DNA from 3 places in the Streptomyces sp. NPDC059816 genome. Region 1 is predicted to be linked to each of the others. Evidence: riboswitches for the same ligand, from Rfam matches in the RefSeq annotation. Region 1 holds a riboswitch; each other region holds the start of a gene.
What was found. Region 1 has a riboswitch for cobalamin ahead of ACFV88_RS31205 (hypothetical protein). Riboswitches for the same ligand answer to the same signal wherever they lie in the genome.

Region 1 (6,321 bases):
GCGCTGACGAGGAAGGCGGTCGACTCGTCGGCGCGCACTTCGCAGCGCGGGGACATCGCCGGGTGGGCATCGCCGGCGGCTTCCCCTGGGCGAGCACGGCGACGCGTCGTGCGCACGGGTGCCGAACCGTGCTGGCGGAGCACGGCACGCCCGTCCCTGACGACTACGTGGTCCGGTCCGGGTTCGATGTGGACAGCGGTAGGCGAGCGGCCGATGTGCTCCTGGACCTCAGCCCCCGCCCCACAGCCGTCTTCGCGGTCAACGACCACACCGCGCTCGGGGTGATGGGGGCCATGCGCGACCGCGGGCTGGTCCCGGGACGGGACATCGCCGTCGTCGGCTTCAACGACATCGACGCGGCGCGCGAGTTGACGATCCCGCTCAGTAGCGTGGACAGCAGTCCCCGCCGCATGGGCGGGACGGCGGCGGAGTTGTTGCTGGCCCGGCTGAACGGCCGGGAGGTGCGATCCGTCGAACTGGAACCCGCCTTGCGGATCCGCGCCTCGTCCCTCACCTCACCGGGGGGCTGACCCCGACGCGTCAGATCCCGACCCGGGTCCCGCGGGGCCAGCTGTGGTGGTGCCCGTCGATGACGTAGTGGTGGTCGTGCTGCCAACCGTCGGCACAGGGGGCGGCGTCGACGAGGTGCGGATGGCCGGCGGGGAGGTCCGGGTGGACGTGCCTCAGTCGTGAGGGGTCCCGGGCGGGCCAGATCACGAGGGCGCAACCGGCGGCGCCCAAAGCGAGGACGGCGAGCACCGTGGTGGTGACCGGGAGGCCCGCGGCGGCTCCGAGCCAGCCGGCGAGGGGGTACGTCAGCAGCCAGCACGCGTGGGAGAGGGAGAACTGGGCGGCGAAGGCCGCGGGCAGGTCCGCGTCGGAGGTGGACCGGCGCATCAACCGGCCGGCGGGGGTCAGGACGAGGGAGCAGGCCGCGCCGATCGCGGTCCAGGCCGCCAGGAGCAGGGGCCAGGACCAGACGTCCGGCCGCGCGGCGCCGACGGCCACGACGGCGGCCAGAGCGACCGGGAGGGCGAAGGCGGCCGGCAGCATCACCGTGCGGTCGGTGCGGTGACGCAGCAGCCGGGGCAGGAGCAGCGCGGCGAGGACGGAGCCCGTGCCGTAGGCGCCCAGGGCGAGGGGGACGGCGGTGGCGGGGCGCTGGAGGTGGTCCCGGACCAGGACGACGGTGTGGACGAGGACGACGGATCCGGCGGCGGCGACCGCGAGGTCGAGCGCGATCAGGGCCCGCAGTCGGGGCGTGGCCCAAAAGAGTCGGGTGCCGGAGGTCGCCTTGGCGGCGGAGCCCCCGCGTTCGACGGGTTTCGGTGTGGGGAGGGCGGCCGAGACGACGAGGACCGCGGAGGCCACGAAGCCCGCAGCGGTCGTGGCGAACAGCCAGTCGTAGGGGATGAGGGTGAGCAGCGCCGCCGCGAGCACCGGACTGAACAGGCTCTCCCCGTCGTAGGCGAGGCGGGACATCGACAGGGCCCGGGTGTAGTCGCGCTCGTCGGGCAGTACCTCGGGGATGGTGGCCTGGAAGGTCGGGGTGAAGGCGGCCGACGCCGCTTGGAGGAGGAAGACCAGGACGTACACCTGCCAGAGGGCCGAGACGAACGGCAGGCTCAGGGCGACCCCGGCCCGGGTGAGGTCCGTGGAGACCAGCAGGGCGCGGCGGGGTACCCGGTGGGCGAGTGCGCCGACGACGGGGGCGATCGTGACGTAGGCGATCATCTTGATCGCGAGCGCCGTCCCGAGCACGGTCGACGCCCGGTCCCCGGCGAAGTCGTACGCGAGCAGGGCCAGTGCGACGGTGGCGAGCCCCGTGCCGACCAGGGCGACGACCTGTGCGGTGAACAGACGGCGGTAGGTGCGGTTGCGCAGCACGGACAGCATGAGGTCCCGTCCCGTTCGGCGGGTGGGTGCGACCAGCTCATCGTAGCCAATGGGTGCGCACCTATGCACCTATTGGTGAAAGGCGCTCCGTAGGCGACGCGGGTGGTGGTCAGTCGTGGGGCGGCAGCGCACCGATCTGGTGGTCGGCGACGTTCAGGGCCTCGTCCACCAGCCGGCGCAGATGCCCGTGGCGCAGGGCGTACACGACGCGACGGCCGTCCTTGCGGGCGGTGACCAGACCGGCCAGTCGGAGTTTGGCCAGGTGCTGGCTGACGGAAGGCCGGGCGGCCCCGCACGCCTGGGTCAGCGTGGTGACATCGGCTTCGCCGCGGCCGAGCCGCTCCAACAGTGCCAGCCGGGTCCGGTCCGCGAGCAGGGCGAGGACGGACGCGGCGACGTCGAGTCGCTCGGCCGACTGCTGCGCATGGTGTGCACCTGCTGGGTGCGTGCCCTTGCTCATGCGCCCATCGTAGGGCGGGGCGCGCCCGATCAGTGCATCCGTGCGTACGGATCGCTGTTCCCAGGGGTGGCGCCGTGAGGCGGTCCGGTGGTGCGGGCCCGTGGAGGTGACGGGCCCGCACCGGTTCGGGGTCAGGCTCCCCAGCGCAGGGCGATGGTGTCCCCGACACCGATCGTCCTGCCGCGGGAGGCGGCGGCGAAGGCGGAGCCGTCCACACTGACCTTCCAGGTCTGGGAACCGCTGTTGGCCTTGCCGTTGAGGGTGGTGATCGTGCCGGTGCCCGACGACGGGGTCACCCCGGTCACACAGCCCGACGGGGTCGCCGAGGTGGCGGCGGCGTCCAGTACGTCCCCGAGGGTGGTCGTGGCGGCCGTGGCGGTGAAGGCGACGGCGCACACCTTCAGGTTGCCCGTTCCGTCATCGACGGTGAGGGCGAGTTCGGTGGCCGTACCGGGGGTGAAGGCGCTCGCGGCCACCCACTTCGGGGCCCCCGCGGTGACCGGGGTGGGCGGGGCGGCGGTGAAGCCGCCGCCCGCGACGGCACGGAGGGCGTCGATGGAGGCGTAGGCGGAAGGGGCGGTGTCGGTGGACTTGTACTTGAAACCGCCACCGGGGTTGTACTGCTGGGCTATCAGGAAGTCCACCGGGGTCTTGCCCAGGGTGGTGAGGAAGTCGCCGGTCTGTGGGTTGATGCCGCAGGCGTTGAGCCCGGCGACGGCCCATCCGTTGGAGTTGGTGTTGACTCCGTACAGGGCGTTGAACGCGCCGTTGGCCGCGACCAGTTTGCTCTTCAGGAACGCCTTCGCCTGGACGACGTCCGCGTCCGTGTTCGGAACTCCCGCGGCGCAGAGCGCGGCCATCGAAGCGCCGGTCATGTCGACGTCGCCGGGGGCGCTGAGGCGGGTCGGGTTGCCCTCGGCCTTCTGGAAGTCCCACCCTCCGTCGTGGTGCTGGTTGGCGCGGATACGGGTGACGACCTTGTCGAGGAGCGCCTGGGGGACGCGCCGCACCCCGGTCTGCGTCTTGGCCCCGGCCAGGGCCAGCCCGGCGAAGACGGTGCCGTTGTAGGTGGCCGAGGGGCCGAAGTAGCCGGCCTCGGCGTTCTGCCAGTAGCCGTAGACGTCGGCGATCAGGTTCCGGGAGGCGGACACCCGGGCCGGGTCGATGCCCGCCGCGTAGGCGTTGAGGGTGGCGCGCTCGTAGTCGGTGACGACCGGGGTGGCGGACGGCCAGCCGGCCGTGGAGAGCAGATTGCGGTAGACGGTGCGGGCGTTCTTCGTCGTGTCACCGCCGGGTGCCACGTCGACGACCGCGGTCCCGGCCGCGGCGAAGGCGCTGAAGGCCCATTCGTTGGACAGCCCGGTGCCCGCGTAGGAACCGTCCGCGGCCTGGAGCGACTTGAGGTAGGCGACGCCGTTGGTCTTGGAGGTGGCGATCTGGGCGGGCGTCGAGGTCGCCGCCGCGGGGAGGACGGTCAGGGCGAAGGCCCCGAGGGCGGCGGGAACGGCCAGCGCGAGGCGCCGGGTGGTCGGGGGACGGGACATGGCCTGCTCCTGTGGTGGACAGGGGACACCGGCCGGGCGCACCGCGCCGCGGGGACACCGTGGCGGCGCTGGCGGGTTAGGGCCGTCGTCCCCTCGCGTGGTACGGCTTCGAATGTGACGTCACCGCATGGGCATTCGGGCTCGGGTACGGCACCGTGCCGCCCCACACCGCTGCGCGTCAGCCCCGGTTTCGCACCGGATTCCCCCATGTGGCAGCCCTGGACGCTACCCGAGGGATCACCAGCGCACCAGATGGGGCGCTTGAGCAACCGTGCGCTGTCAGCGGGTAGTTCATGCCTCCTTGACGGTGTCTCGGGCCGCATGTTCCAATCCGGCTGATACGCACTGCACTTCAGGGGAAGCCGGTCGAAATCCGGCGCTGACCCGCAACCGTGGGCCCGGTGACACCGGGCGAGCCGGACTGCCTGGAGCGCCAGATCTCAGCGAGAAGCGCCGTCGCGGACTACGGCGTGGTCGACCGGCACGTCGGTGACGCCCTGGTGTCACTGCGGGCCCTTCAGCCACGTCTGGCCGCCCGGATGACACGGGGGAGCTCGGGTGGACAGGGACAAGGGGAGACGGTTCGCAGGGCTGGCCGCCCTGCTGTCGGCCGTGCTCCTGTTCGGCGGAACCAGTGCCGTGCTCGTCACCGCCGCCCCGGTGCTCGCCGACCCGATCGACCGGTGCACCGCCAGCAGGGGAGCCGTCGTCGCGGTGGACTTCGGCCCCTTCGGCGGCACGGTCGAGCGGGGCTGCGACACCACGCCCACCACCGGTTACGAGCTGCTGCACGAGGCGGGCTTCAGCACGGCCGGCACCGGCCACGACGGCGATGCGTTCATCTGCCGCATCGGCCACGGCTCGTTCCACTCCGGCACCCCGTACCCGACTCCCGCCACCGAGGACTGCGTCCTCACCCCGCAGGCCACCGCGTACTGGTCGTACTGGGTCGCCTCCCCCGACGAAGAGGACTGGAAGTACAGCCAGTACGGGGCGATGGACCGCAAGCCGAAGGCCGGTGACGTGGACGCCTGGGTCTTCGGCGGCACCGACGTCGGCGGCACCACCGGCCGCCCGACGTTCACCCCCGACGAGGTGCGGGCGGGCGGCGGCACACCGGGTCCAGGGCCCGAGGAGCCGAACGTACCGCCCGCCGAAGTGGACCTCGCGAAGGCCACCGCCTGGGTCCGGGCCGAACTGACCGACGGTGAAAGGGTGGTGGACGAGGGCGCCGACACCCCCAACTACTTCCTGACCACGGAGGCCGCGTACGCACTGGCCACCCGGGGCAAGAGCCGGGCGCTGAACAAGGTGACCGCCTTCCTCCGCGCCCACACCGACGCCTACGCGTACGCCGCGGGAAGGGACGGGGCACCGGACGCCACGGCCGCCGCCCGGCTCGCCCTGCTCGCCGCCGTCACCGAGAACAACCCGCGCGACTTCGGCGGACACGACCTCGTCGGCGATCTGGTGCACCACGTCTGTCCTGCCGGCGGGCAAGCCGGCTGCACCGCCGAGGGCGACTTCCGCAACGCCTCCTACACCGACGGGCAGGCCCTGGGGGTGCTCGCCCTCCTGAGGGGCGGCGTGCGGCCCCCGGCCGCGACGGTGACCCGGCTCACCCGACTCCAGTGCCGGGACGGCAGTTTCACCAGTGTCCTGATCGGCCCCGGTGAGAACTGCGAGGCCGACCCCCTCGCCACCGGCCTCGCCGTGCTGGCCCTGCACCAGGCGGGCGGTCACCGGGCGGTGGTGGCGAAGGCCCGCGACCACCTGCGGAAGGCCCAGCTGAGCAACGGCGCGTTCCCCGGCTACACCGGTGGCACCACGGGCAGCGTGATCGGCACCGGCTACGCCGCCCAGGCCCTACGGGTCCTCGGCGAGAAGGTGCGCGCCGACGCCGCCGTGTCCTGGCTGTCCGGGCAGCAACTCACCGACGGGGGCTTCGGTTTCGAGGAGGGCGCGGCGGACTCGGTGTTCTACGCGACCGGGGTGGCCGTCCTGGCGGGGGCGGACACCAGCCTGGCCTCGCTGACCACGAAGAAGCCCGATCGTCCGCAGCCCCCCGGCACCACTCCCCCGGCTTCACCGCCCGCCTCACCGCCCGCCTCGGGGAACGGCCGGGGCCCGGACCTGAAGAAGGGCGTCGCGTACCTCACCGACGCGGCCCGACTGCGGCGGGGCCGCTACTACGACATCGGCGCCGGGTCGACGCGGGCGGACTTCGGACTCACCATCGACGGCGCCTACGCACTCGCCGCGACCGGCCACGACGACGACGCGTTGCGCGGCATCGTCGACTTCCTCGACCAGGGGGGCGAGGACGGCGAGGGGCGCACCGTCCACGACTGGACCAAGGTGGGTACCCGGTACGCCGGAGGCGGTTCCCTCGGCAAGACCGCCGTCCTCGCCCAGGCCGTC
Region 2 (6,321 bases), on a different contig from region 1:
GGGTCCGCCGTCGTCGGGACCTTCGGGGCCGTCCGGGTCGGGTTCCGGCTCCTCCTCGTCGGGGGCGCCGTCCTGCGCTGCGTGGGGTTCCGGCTCCGGCTCCGGTTCGGGTTCGTCCGGTCCGAACCCGTCCAGCACCTCGTCGAGCTTGTCCTCGTCCAGACCGGGCGCGTCGAAGGGGTTGCGGCGCCTGCGGTGCGGGAGCGCGAGCAGCGCCGCCTGCCGGACGTCCTCGGCGCGCACGTCCCGGCGGCCCGCCCAGGCGGCCAGTGCCGTCGCGGTGCGCGCCATCACGATGTCCGCGCGCATCCCGTCGACCTCGAAGGCCGCGCACGCCGCCGCGATCCGCAACAGCGCGCCGTCCCCGAGCCGCACCTCGGGCAGCAGGGCGCGGGCCGTGACGATCCGCTCGCGCAGCGCGGACTCGTCCCCCGCCCAGCGCTCGGCGAAGGCCCCGGGCGCGTCGTCGTAGGCGAGCCGCCGCTTGACGACCGCCACCCGCTGCTCCGGTTCCCGGGACGCGGTCACCTCCACGGTCAGACCGAACCGGTCCAACAACTGGGGGCGCAGCTCGCCCTCTTCCGGGTTCATCGTCCCGACCAGCAGGAACCGTGCCGCGTGCCGTACCGACACGCCCTCGCGCTCGACGTACGAGGCGCCCATCGCGGCGGCGTCCAGCAGCAGGTCCACCAGGTGGTCGTGGAGGAGGTTGACCTCGTCCACGTAGAGGATGCCGCGGTGGGCGTCGGCCAGCAGCCCCGGCTCGAACGCCTTCACCCCGTCGGCGAGGGCCCGTTCGATGTCCAGGGCGCCCACCAGCCGGTCCTCGGACGCGCCGACCGGGAGTTCCACCATGCGGGCGGGCCGGTCGGTGGCGGGGCCCGGCTCGTGGGGGCCGTCCGGGCAGCCCGGGTCGGGGGCGTGCGGCGCGCACGAGAAGCGGCAGCCGGTGACCGTCGCCACCTCGGGCAGCAGCGAGGCCAGGGCGCGGACCGCGGTGCTCTTGGCGGTGCCCTTCTCGCCGCGCACCAGGACGCCGCCGACCGCGGGTGACACCGCGTTCAGCAGCAGTGCGAGCCGGAGGTCGTCCTGGCCGACGATGGCGGTGAATGGATACGGGGTGGTCACCCGTGGCCCTCCCTGTCGATGGGGTCGATGGGGTCGATCGGGTTCCCGCGGGGCGCGGACGGTGTCCCGGGTGCATGGGCGTCGGCCCGCGTCCCCGCTTCGGTGTCCGTCGCCCCGTGGGCTCGGTGTGCTCCTGCGCCGGGCGCCCCGCGTCCGCGGGCCGCCGTGGCCGGTCCGCCGGCCGGGCGCCTCACGGGGCGCCCGGCGGAACGAAGGGCAGGCCGGGCGGCGGGCCCGAGACGATGAGGTCGCGCAGTGCGTCGGTGTCCGTGTGGTGTTCGATCAGATCGGCGAGGCGGTCGAGTTGCTCCTCGCGCAGCGCGGCGAACGAGGTGTCCGCCGCGGGGACGAAGCGGCGGCCGGCGCGCGCGGCGACCTCCCGCAGGAAGGCCCGCCGGAAGCCGTCCGACTCCAGCGAACCGTGCCAGTGGGTGCCCCACACGGAGCCCACCCGGCAGCCGTCGAGGAAGGGTTCCCCGCCCCGTACGTCGGCGACGCCGTGGTGGATCTCGTAGCCGTCGACCCGCTCGCCGAGCGCCGTGCCCGACGGCCGGGCGAGGGTCTTCTCGCGGGCGAACCGGATCCGTACCGGCAGCAGTCCCAGCCCGTCCACGGTGCCGGTGCGGGACTCGACCTCGTCCTCGATGCGTTCGCCCATCACCTGGAACCCGCCGCAGATCCCGAGCACGGGCCGGCCCTCGGCGGCCCGCCGCAGCAGCACCTCGGCGAGCCCCCGCTCCCGTAGCCAGCGCAGTGCGGCCACCGTCCCCCGGGTGCCGGGGACGATCACGAGGTCGGCGTCCGCCGCTTCCTCGGGCCGGTCGACGAAGCGCACCACGACGCCCGGTTCGGCGGCGAGCGCGTCCACGTCGGTGAAGTTGGACATCAACGGCACCGCGCACACCGCGATCCGCAGGACCTCCGCGCCGACCGGAGCAGCGGCCGAGGACTCGCGGACGGTGCCCCGCAGCGACACCCGCAGGCCGTCCTCCTCGTCGATGCCCAGCCCGTGCTGGAAGGGCAGCACCCCGTAGGTGGGGCGGCCGGTGAGGCTGCGGAGCATGTCGAGCCCCGGCTCCAGCAGCGAGACGTCGCCGCGGAACTTGTTCACCAGGTAGCCGGCGACGAGTTCCTGGTCCTCGGGGGCCAGCAGCGCGGTGGTGCCGAAGAACGAGGCGAACACCCCGCCGCGGTCGATGTCGCCGACGACGAGCACCGGCAGCCTCGCCGCCCGGGCGATCCCCATGTTGACGATGTCCGTGCGCCGCAGATTGATCTCGGCGGGGCTGCCAGCACCCTCGCAGACCACCACGTCGTGGGTGGCCCGCAGTTCCTCCAGACACTCCACGACGGTGCCTAGCAGCGCCTCGCGCCCCCCGGGCACCGGCTCGCCCTCGGTCGGCCCGCCGCGCGCGCCGAAGAAGCCGCGGGCGCTCATCTCGCCGACCGGGCGCCCCTTCAGCACGACCTGACTGGTGCGGTCGCCCCCCGGCTTCAGCAGCACCGGGTTCATCAACGCGCTGGGCTCCACCCCGGCGGCCTGGGCCTGCATGGCCTGGGCCCGGCCGATCTCGGCGCCGTCCCGGGTGACGAAGGAGTTGAGGGACATGTTCTGTCCCTTGAACGGCGCGACCTTCACGCCCTGGCGCGCCAGCCACCGGCAGATCCCGGCGGTCACCACGCTCTTGCCCGCGTCGGACGTCGTCCCCGCGACCAGCAGTCCGCCCCGCATCATCCCCGCTCCCGTCCGGTGCCCGTACCGGTGCGCCGGACGCGGCGGGCCGTGAGCAGCCCGCGCCCCGCCGCGCACACGGCCAACGTCAGCCAGCCCACCCGCCGCGACAGCCGTACCGCCCGTTCGACGTCCCCGAGCGCGACGGCCCGTCCGGCGCCGTTCAGCACCGGTCGGTGTTCGATCCGCCCGCCGTAGGACAGGGTGCCCCCGAGCCGGACGCCGAGGGCGCCGGCGAACGCGCTTTCGGCGACGCCCGCGTTGGGGCTCGGATGGCGTCCCGCATCGGCGCGCCAGGCCCGGGCCGAGGCCGCGGGGGCGCCGCCGGCCAGTACCGCGAGGGCACCGGTGAGTCGGGCCCCGGGCCAGCCCATGACGTCGTCGAGCCGCGCCGAGGCCCAGCCGAAGCGGCGGTGGCGCGGCGACTTGTGGCCGACCATGGCGTCCAGGGTGTTGACGGCCCGGAAGGCGACGAGTCCGGGCACCCCGCCGACGGCCCCCCACACCAGCGCGCCGACCACGGCGTCGGAGGTGTTCTCGGCGACCGACTCGACCACCGCGCGGGCGATCCCGTCGGCGTCCAGGGACCGCGGGTCGCGCCCGCACAGGTGCGGCAGCCGTGCGCGGGCCGCCGCCACCTCGCCCGCGGCGAGCGCGGCGCCGATCGCCCGGGCCTCCCGGCCCAGACTGGTCCCGCCGAGCACCGTCCAGGTGGCGGCGGCGGTCAGCGCGACGGACGCGGCGGGGGAGCGGTCGGCCGCGCGGGCGGCCAGCGCGGCAGCTGCCGTCACGCCCCCGGCGCACAGCGCGGTGTGCAGTGCGCCCCAGCCGCGGTGGTCGCGCCACAGCACGTGTTCGACGGCGCCCGCGGCACGACCGAAGGCAGCGACCGGGTGGCCCCGTCGGGGGTCACCGAACAACAGGTCGCCGATCAGTCCGGCGGTGGCGCCGTACGCGAAGGTTCGCCCGGCCCGCATCGGCTCAGTCCGCCGTGCCCCGGAGGACCTTCGAAGGGTGGAGGGGTCCCGCGCCGTGGCGTACGGGACCGGGAGACGGGCGCCCCGGCATCGTGGTGGTCCTCACTCAGGGTCCGCGCCCTGGGTCGACGGATACGTCGGCGAGAGTCTCCTGGCTCCCGGATCGGCGCTTCCCCCGGTCTTCCAGCCGCTGGGGCTGTGACGTCCGGTGTGGGGGAGCGCTCCCCGGTGACAGTGGCGGGACCGCGCCGGATTCGCACCGGCTTCCTCTGCTGCCGCCGTAATGGCTCGGGAAGTCCACCACGCCCCGAGAACACCCGTCAACCGCGCGCTGACCTGCGGCGGGGCAGTGTGTGAAGACCCACATGCGAACGGTCCGGCCGGTCACCGCGGGGGAGCGGTGACCGGCCGGACCGTCAGGACCCGTGCGGGTCCGGTGGATCAGGGGGTGATCAGGCGACGATCAGGTAGATGCCGTACGTGACGGCGGCCACGCACAGGGCGAAGCAGGCGTAGGCGCCGGTGGCGGCGACGGCCGCCGATCCGCCCTTGGGACCGCCCTCCGCGGCGAGCGCCGCCTCCCGCTTGGAGAGTCCGACGATGCCGAGGGTGAAGAGACCCACGAGAGCCACCGTGACCACGAGGCTGACGCCGAACACGGAGGCGAGTGCTGCCCAGTCGATATTCATGGAGGTTCCTTACACCTTGGCGGTCCGCGGCGCGGACTCCGTCGAGGGGTCCTGCTTCGCCGGGAGGGTGGCCGTGAGGTCACCCAGGGCGGTGGCGTCGGCGACCGGACCGGCCGGCGGCGGGGTCACCGCGGCGATGGCGGTGGTGACGACGCCCGCGGGCTCGTCGACGTCGTTGACGTTGGTGTGGTCGATGACCTCCCGGCGGGAGATCAGCCAGATCGCGGTCGACCCGGCGACGAGCAGCGCGCCCGTGACGGCGATGCCCCAGGGGCCCTGCTTGGTGAGCAGTTCCGCGAGCGCACCGACCACACCGGCGGCCGGCAGGGTCAGACCCCAGGCGACGAACATCCGGGTGGCGGTCGACCAGCGGACGACCCCGCCCTTGCGGCCGAGGCCCGCGCCCATCACGGCACCGGAGCAGGACTGCGTGGTGGAGAGCGAGAAGCCCAGGTGCGAGGAGGCCAGGATGACCGTCGCGGCACTGGTCTGGGCGGCGAAGCCCTGCGGGGGCTGGAGGTCGGTGAGACCGCGGCCCATCGTGCGGATGATGCGCCAGCCGCCGAGGTAGGTGCCGAGCGCGATGGCGATACCGGCGGAGGCGATGACCCAGACCGGCGGGTTCGACCCGGGAGCCAGGGCACCACCGGTGACCAGCGCCAGGGTGATGATGCCCATGGTCTTCTGCGCGTCGTTGGTGCCGTGCGCGAGGGAGACGAGTCCGGCCGAGGAGATCTGCCCGATGCGGTAGCCCTTGGAGGTCGACTTGTCGTCGGCCTTCTTGCCGATCTTGTAGGTCAGGCGGGTCGCGAGCATCGCGGCCAGACCGGCCACCAGCGGAGCGGCGACGGCGGGGATCAGGACCTTGGTGACGACGGTCGAGCCGTTCACCGAGTCCCAGCCGGCCGACATGACGGCGGCACCGATGAGGCCACCGAACAGGGCGTGCGAAGAGCTGGACGGCAGGCCCAGGAGCCACGTGAACAGGTTCCAGAGGATGGCGCCGACGAGCGCCGCGAAGATCACCTCTGGCTGTATGCCGTCTTCGTTGATCATGCCGCCCGAGATCGTCTTGGCGACCTCGACCGAAAGGAAGGCTCCGACCAGATTGAGCACGGCGGACATGGCCACCGCCGTCTTGGGCTTCATTGCGCCTGTCGAGATGGTCGTCGCCATCGCGTTGGCTGTGTCGTGGAAACCGTTCGTGAAATCGAACACGAGAGCGGTGACGATCACGATTCCGAGGAGGAGCGTGATGTTTTCCATTTACCCAGGCTTCTGTTGGACGACAGTGGCGGTTGGAACGTAGGCAACCTGAGTGAACGGAAGATGAACTGAGGCGGGCATCGCGGTGTCTCAATCTGGAGCAAGGCTATTCCGCATGGGGGGACCGGATGATCGGGCGGTGCCGCGAGGCCGGAACGGTGGGCTCCGGGGCTCCCGGCGCAAGCGGTTGCCGCACTCTGCCGGGGGGTCGGTTCACCACCTCATCCGACTGTACGACCCTCACTCCACCCGGCGACCCGACGATCCGCTTTGCCCCAAATAAGTAAGGAACATCACCCCACCCTCCCACCCGACGATCACACCCCGCCCGCACCCCCCGCCGCGGCGCGTCCCCGCTGGCCGCGGGCCCCGCCCACCCCGACACTGGGAGACGTGCGTACAGCCCGAGTGGCGGCCGCGGCCGCCACCGCCACCACAGCGACCACCGCCCTGCTGGCCCTGGCCGCGGGCCGCTTCGCCAGCAACGCCGCCCTCAGACCCCGTCCCGGCCACCCGCTGCCCACCGACC
Region 3 (6,321 bases), on a different contig from region 1:
CGGAACCGGGCGCAGCACGGTCGTTTGTGGGGTTCACGGCGAGGGGCTCCGCTTCTGTCACGTGTCAATGAGGTCGTGCACGACCGGGTGGGGCCGGTCGCACACGTAGTCGGATGCGGAGGGCGGAAAGTTCCCGGGAGCGGGTAGTGACATGGGTCACGACACACGGTGTCCACAAACGGGGGCGATCGCGCCAACTGTCCGGTCAAAGCCCTTACCCGGGACCCGTATCCCACTGGCACCATGACTCTCATGGGAGCCGGAACCGCACTCCGCCTCACGCACGCGACGATCCTCGTCGCCGTGTGCGTCGTGGTGTCCGGGCTCGGCCACGCCCTGGCGTCGGGGGTCTCGCCCTCGTTCCAGGGGTATGCGGTCGCGGTTCCCCCGGTGTCACTGCTCGCCTGGCGACTGACCCGCAGGGAACGGTCCGCGGGCGCGGTGATCGGGGCGAGCGCCGGGGCCCAGGTCATGCTGCACGCACTGTTCGGTCTGACCCACGGCCCGGGCGGCACGGCACACGGGGTCCACACGGCCCATCCGCGCCCCGCCACCGCGGACGGCACGGGCCTGGCCGGGAGCACCGCACTCGCCCTCTTCCGTTCCCTGCGTGGCCTGTTCGACCTCTCTTCGGTCAGCTCGGGCATGGCCAGCGCGCACGTGCTCGCGGGTGCGGTGTGCGGCTGGTGGCTCTGGCGGGGGGAGCGCGCGCTCGCCCAACTCGGCCGGGCGCTGGCGCTGTTCCTCGGGGGCCTGCTGCGGTTCGCCGTGGCCGCCCTGTGCGGGGCGCAGGTCCTGCCGGTGGCGACTCCCGCCCCGGTCGAGCGTCGTGCGTCCGACCGCCTCCCGTCCCCGCTCGCCCTGTTGCGCGCGGCCCCTCGACGAGGACCCCCTCCTTTCGCGTCCTGAGGTTTTGTCCACTTATTTCACCTTTGACGGGTTAAATCCCGGACGCGAAGGGCGATTTGTCATGCCTTATTCACCTGGAGAAGGCGCACGATCCACCCGCAACGGCGCTGCCGCCGCCCGGCACGCGCACCGCGACGCGGAGATCACCACCTGGGCGCTGGCCGCCGGCCTCGGCGACCAGCGCGCCGCCGAACTCTTCGTCCACGCCACCTATGACGACGTACGGCGGTTCGTCGCCCATCTGACCACCGATGTCCCGGGTTCGGAGGATCTGGCCCAGGAAACCTTTCTGCGCGCACTGACCAGCCTCAGCGGATTCGCCGGACGGTCCTGCGCACGCACCTGGCTGCTGGCGATCGCCCGCCGGGTCGTCGTGGACCGGCTGCGCCGGGCCTCCGCACGGCCCAGGATCGCGGACAGCGCCGACTGGCTGACCGCCGCGGAGCGCGCGCAGCCCCGCCACCTCCCCGGCTTCGAGGAATCGGTGGCCTTCATGGACGCGCTCGACTCGCTGGAACCCGGACGGCGCCAGGCGTTCGCCCTGACCCGGCTCCTCGGCCTGTCCTACGCGGAGGCCGCGGAGGCCCTCGACTGCCCCGTGGGAACCATCCGCTCCCGGGTGGCACGTGCCCGTCGGGACCTGGCCGCCAGCTGGTTGGAGCAACCGAGCGGGGCCCCCGCCCTCGTGGCGGCCTGACCGCCGTCCCGGTGCGGGCGGCACTCACCGCCCGCACCGGGACCGGCCCGTTCCCGCGGCCCGTTCCCGCGGTCCGGGCGTGTGACCTGCGCAGCAACCGCGTCCCAGGCATGGGTTCCGGGCGCCGGGTCTGTCATGATGACGCGGAAAGGCGACGGCGGAACGAGGAAACCGGTGTGAATCCGGTGCGGTCCCGCCACTGTGATCGGCGAGCGAACCCCGAACGGCCCACTGCCCCTGTGCGGGTGGGAAGGGCGGGGCGAGCGGTGACCCGAGAGCCAGGAGACTCACGCGGTCGCCTCCTCGACAGAACTGGGGCGGATCTCCCCAGAGGGGAGCGTGAGTCGGGATGCCCGAAGGGCCGCTGGCCGACGATCCGGTGCCGTGCCGGGTCGTGGTGTGCCGGGACTGCTGCTGCGGCAGCGCGAAGGTGATCGGAGTCGATCACTCCGCGCAGGTGGCGCGGCTGCGCGAGGCGACCTCGGTGACGGTCGCCGCCTGCCTGGACGTCTGCGATCAGGCCAATGTGATCGTCGTCCGCCCGTCGGCCGCCGGACGCGCCGCCGGGGCACGTCCCGTCTGGCTCGGCCTCGTCAACGACTCCGACGCCACCGAGGACATCGTCTCCTGGGTCCGCGCCGGCGGCCCGGGGGTCGCCGCACCACCGGACGTCCTCGACCTCTACGTCTTCACCCCGCCGCGGCGGGTCCGTACCGCGCAGTCCGACGCGACGCACTGAACCAACGAACCGATCGCGGGCGGCGCCGTGCCGTCCGCGGTGAGAGGACCGACCACACCATGGCCAGACGCTCCGTCGCCCTGCTTGCCGCAGCCGCCTTCCTGATAGCGGGTTGCGGTGGCGGTGGCACCGACGAGAAGACCGACGGCGCGGCCTCCGCGCCCGAGGGCTTCCCGGTCACCGTCACCAACTGCGGCGTGAAGACGACGTACCAGCGTCCCCCGCAGCGGGCGGTCTCCCTGAACCAGCACGCCACCGAAGTGCTGTTGGCGCTCGGACTGGAGAAGTCCATGGTGGGCACCGCCTACTTGGACGACAAGATCCTGCCCGAGTACGCGGACGCCTACCAGGGCATCAAGGTCCTCGCGGACGAGTACCCGTCCTTCGAGGCGTTGCTCGCCGCCGAACCCGACTTCGCCTACGCGGGGTTCGCGAGCACCTTCGACGAGCAGGAGGGCCGCAGCCGCGCCGCGCTGACCAAGGCGGGCGTCAACTCCTACCTCAATGTGGAGGAGTGCCCCAAGGGGCCGGTGACGATGGACCTGATCGAGACGGAACTCCGCTCGATCGGAAAGATCTTCGGGGTGAAGGACCGCGCCGAACGCGAGGTCAAGAAGGTCCGCACGACGCTGAGCGGTGTCGAGGGCAAGCTCAAGGGCGTCGACCCGGTCGAGGTGTTCGTCTACGACAGCGGCGACAAGACGGCGTTCACCGCGGGCGGTGCCGGCATCGGCAACGAGATGATCAAGGAGGCGGGCGGCCGGAACCAGTTCGACGACCTGGACAAGCAGTTCGGCGACGTCTCGTTCGAGCAGGTCGCCGAACGGGCACCGGAGGCCATCGTCATCTACGACTACGGGGACAAGACCGTCGCCGACAAGAAGAAGTTCCTCCTCGCGCACCCCGCGTTGAAGGACGTCCCGGCGATCAAGAACAAGCGGTTCGCGGTGCTGCCGCTGTCCTCGACGGTGCTCGGCGTCCGGGTGCCCACCGGGGTGTCGGACCTCGCGCGTCAGCTGCACCCGGACCGCTTCCAGTGACCGGCGCGCCCCGGACGGCCGGGGCCGGTGCGCTGCACACCACCCGACGGGACCCGGCCCCGTCGCCCGACTCGTCGGAGCTTCGGACGGGTCGGGCCAAGCCGCCGTACGTGCTGGTCCTCGTCCTGCTGGCCGCCCTGGTGGCGGTGGCGGGGACGGCGGGCATCGCCGTCGGCTCGGTCAACGTCCCCGCGGGTCAGGTCTGGAGCATCCTGCTGCACCGGGTGCACCCCGGACTCGCCGAGACGACCTGGACCCCGGTGCGGGAGACGATCGTCATGGACGTGCGGCTGCCGCGCGTCCTGCTGTGCGCGGTGGTCGGTGCCGGACTCGCCGTCGCCGGAACCGCGCTCCAGGCCCTGGTCCGCAATCCGCTGGCCGATCCGATGCTGCTCGGGGTCTCCTCGGGCGCCTCGGTCGGTGCGGTGAGCGTCCTGGTGTTCAACCTGACGGCGTTCGGCCTGGTGACCCTGCCGCTGGCGGCGTTCTGCGGGGCGCTCGCCGCGCTGATCGCGGTGTACTTCCTCGCCCGGTCGGGCGGGCGGATGACCACCATCCGCCTGGTGCTCGCGGGCGTCGCCACCGCCGAGGTGCTGTCGGCGCTCGCCAGCTTCCTCATCGTCACCTCCAACGACCCGCACAAGACGCAGTCGGCGCTGCGCTGGATGCTCGGCGGGCTCGCCGGGACCACGTGGTCGATGCTGTGGATACCGGCCGTGGTCGTGCTCGCCGGCACGGTGGTGCTGCTCGGGGTGAGCCGCCCGTTGAACCTGCTGCTGGCCGGCGAGGAGGCGGCGACCGCGCTCGGGCTCGACGTGCACCGCTTCCGAGCGGCCATGTTCACCGTCGTCGCGCTGATGATCGGCACCATCGTCGCGGTCAGCGGTCAGATCGGCTTCGTCGGCCTCATCATGCCGCACATCGTGCGGCTGCTGGTGGGCGCCGACCACCGCCGGGCCCTGCCCGCCGCCGCGCTGCTGGGGGCGGCGTTCCTCATCGCCGCGGACCTCGCGGCACGGACCCTGATGAGCCCCGAGGAGGTCCCGGTCGGCATTCTCACCGCACTGGTCGGCGGCCCCTTCTTCCTGTGGCTGATGCGACGGAGGACGTCATGACGGCGCCGATCGAGAAGGAGGGTGCGCGGCTGCCCGGCACGGCCGCGCCCGGCGCACTGGACATCGAGGACGTGACGGTCGCCGTGGGCGGCCGGGCGCTGGTCACCGGAGTGTCCCTCCAGGTGGCCCCGGGTGAGGTGGTCGGACTCGCGGGACCCAACGGCGCGGGGAAGTCCACCCTGCTGCGCACGGTGTACCGCACGCTGCGGCCCACCTCGGGGCGGGTGCTGCTGGACGGCGAGGACGTGTGGCGACTGCCCGGCAAGCGACTGGCGAGGCAGCTGGCCGCCGTGCTCCAGGAGAGCGCGGGGGACTTCGAACTCACCGTGTACGACGTGGTGGCGATGGGGCGCACCCCGCACAAACGGGCCTTCGCCGGCGATGACGCCGACGACCGGGCGGTCATCGCCTCGGCACTGGCCCGCCTCGACGTGGACGCGCTCGCGCAGGCCCCCTTCAACCGGCTGTCCGGCGGGGAGAAGCAGCGCGTCCTGATCGCCCGCGCCCTCGCCCAGCAGGCCGGCACGATGGTGCTGGACGAGCCGACCAACCACCTGGACCTGCGCCACCAGCTGGACGTGCTGCGGCTGGTGCGGCAACTCGGCGTCACCACGGTCGTCGCCCTGCACGACCTGAACCTCGCCGCCGCCTTCTGCGACCGGCTCTGCGTGCTCGCGGCCGGTCGGGTCGTCGCGCTGGGCCCGCCGGCGGAGGTCCTCACCCGGGAGTTGCTGTCCGAGGTGTACCGGGTGGAGGCCGAGGTCGACCGGCATCCGGTCACCGGGGTCCCGCACATCACCCTGGTGACCGGGGACGAGGGTCCGACGCGGGCGTTCCGCCCGTGACGGGCTCCCCGCCTCCGGTCGGGCACCGCCGGGCGGACGAGCGCCCGAACGCCGTGGACCCCGGCGACCCCGGCGAGGCGACGGCCCCGCCGGCCGAGGTCGCCGCGGCCCTGCGCGACGTGGCGGAACTCGGCGGCTTCTTCTCGGTGCGGGTGGGCGGACCCGACGCCGGCTGGCACTCCCTCGGGGAGGCGTACGCGCGCGGCGTGCCCGATCTGATCGCGGCGACCACGGCCCGCCACCGCAGCGAGGAGCCGCGGGTCGCCGCGTCGATCACCCAGCTCAGCCAGGCCGCCCGGCTGTGGTCACCGCTCCTCGCGTGCACGGTCCTGCACGGCGTCGTGCCCGACCTGTCCCGTCTGCAACGCGCCGACGAAGGGCCTGCGCTGCGGCTGCCGCGGGCCACCGGGCGGTACGCGGCCCGGGTCCCCCGGCTCGTGGACGAGCTGTACGACACGGTGGTGACCCGGCGGCTGGACGCATTGCGCGCCGGGCTCCCCGTCAAGGTGTCCCCCCGGCTCCTGGACGGGAACACCGCCTCCGCGCTGGTCGAGGCGGGGCGGGCCGTCCTGGCCGCCCGGCCGGGGGCGCGCGGGCGGCTGGAGCCCCTGGTGGACCGGCTGCTGAGCACGGGCCGCCTCGCCGGTACGGGCTCGGTCACCGGCCCGGACCTGACGTTCCGGCGGCGCAGTTGTTGTCTGTACTACCGGGCCCCGGCAGGGGCGAAGTGCGGGGACTGCGGTCTGGCGGAGCGGCAGCCCTGACCTCCCGGGTCGGCCGCCCGTCGACCTGGCCGCTCCCGGTCACCGCCCGGCCCACCGGGTCACTGCCCGGCGCGGCCCGCGTACTCCACGGACGGCTCGGTGGTTGCGGGCCCGGACATGTGCAGCGCCTCGACGAGGTCCCGGTAGAGCCGGTCGCCGTGCAGGAGTTCGAGGTGGGTGCCGACCGCGCGGACCCCGCCCTCCTCCATCAC

Region 2: linked by a shared signal. The riboswitch ahead of ACFV88_RS02735 (cobalamin biosynthesis protein) and the one ahead of ACFV88_RS31205 (hypothetical protein) in region 1 are both predicted to bind cobalamin.
Region 3: linked by a shared signal. The riboswitch ahead of ACFV88_RS26925 ((2Fe-2S) ferredoxin domain-containing protein) and the one ahead of ACFV88_RS31205 (hypothetical protein) in region 1 are both predicted to bind cobalamin.

Annotation. Positions count from the first base shown of each region.
Region 1 covers NZ_JBHWIQ010000032.1:19,342-25,662, reverse strand. Annotated here, with positions in the region: gene ACFV88_RS31220 (LacI family DNA-binding transcriptional regulator) at 1-530, shown strand, start outside; gene ACFV88_RS31215 (MFS transporter) at 541-1,896, opposite strand; gene ACFV88_RS31210 (ArsR/SmtB family transcription factor) at 2,006-2,356, opposite strand; gene ACFV88_RS31205 (hypothetical protein) at 2,488-3,900, opposite strand; cobalamin riboswitch at 4,009-4,148, opposite strand; cobalamin riboswitch at 4,216-4,344, shown strand; gene ACFV88_RS31200 (prenyltransferase/squalene oxidase repeat-containing protein) at 4,459-6,321, shown strand, end outside.
Region 2 covers NZ_JBHWIQ010000002.1:23,609-29,929, reverse strand. Annotated here, with positions in the region: gene ACFV88_RS02745 (putative cobaltochelatase) at 1-1,128, opposite strand, end outside; gene ACFV88_RS02740 (cobyric acid synthase) at 1,319-2,860, opposite strand; gene ACFV88_RS02735 (cobalamin biosynthesis protein) at 2,860-3,837, opposite strand; cobalamin riboswitch at 3,982-4,108, opposite strand; gene ACFV88_RS02730 (hypothetical protein) at 4,290-4,526, opposite strand; gene ACFV88_RS02725 (anion permease) at 4,536-5,792, opposite strand; gene ACFV88_RS02720 (alpha/beta hydrolase family protein) at 6,186-6,321, shown strand, end outside.
Region 3 covers NZ_JBHWIQ010000023.1:81,762-88,082, reverse strand. Annotated here, with positions in the region: gene ACFV88_RS26940 (ferric reductase-like transmembrane domain-containing protein) at 1-61, opposite strand, end outside; gene ACFV88_RS26935 (hypothetical protein) at 253-909, shown strand; gene ACFV88_RS26930 (sigma-70 family RNA polymerase sigma factor) at 971-1,606, shown strand; cobalamin riboswitch at 1,768-1,895, shown strand; gene ACFV88_RS26925 ((2Fe-2S) ferredoxin domain-containing protein) at 1,956-2,345, shown strand; gene ACFV88_RS26920 (ABC transporter substrate-binding protein) at 2,405-3,385, shown strand; gene ACFV88_RS26915 (FecCD family ABC transporter permease) at 3,496-4,500, shown strand; gene ACFV88_RS26910 (ABC transporter ATP-binding protein) at 4,497-5,345, shown strand; gene ACFV88_RS26905 ((2Fe-2S)-binding protein) at 5,399-6,109, shown strand; gene ACFV88_RS26900 (ABC transporter ATP-binding protein) at 6,169-6,321, opposite strand, start outside.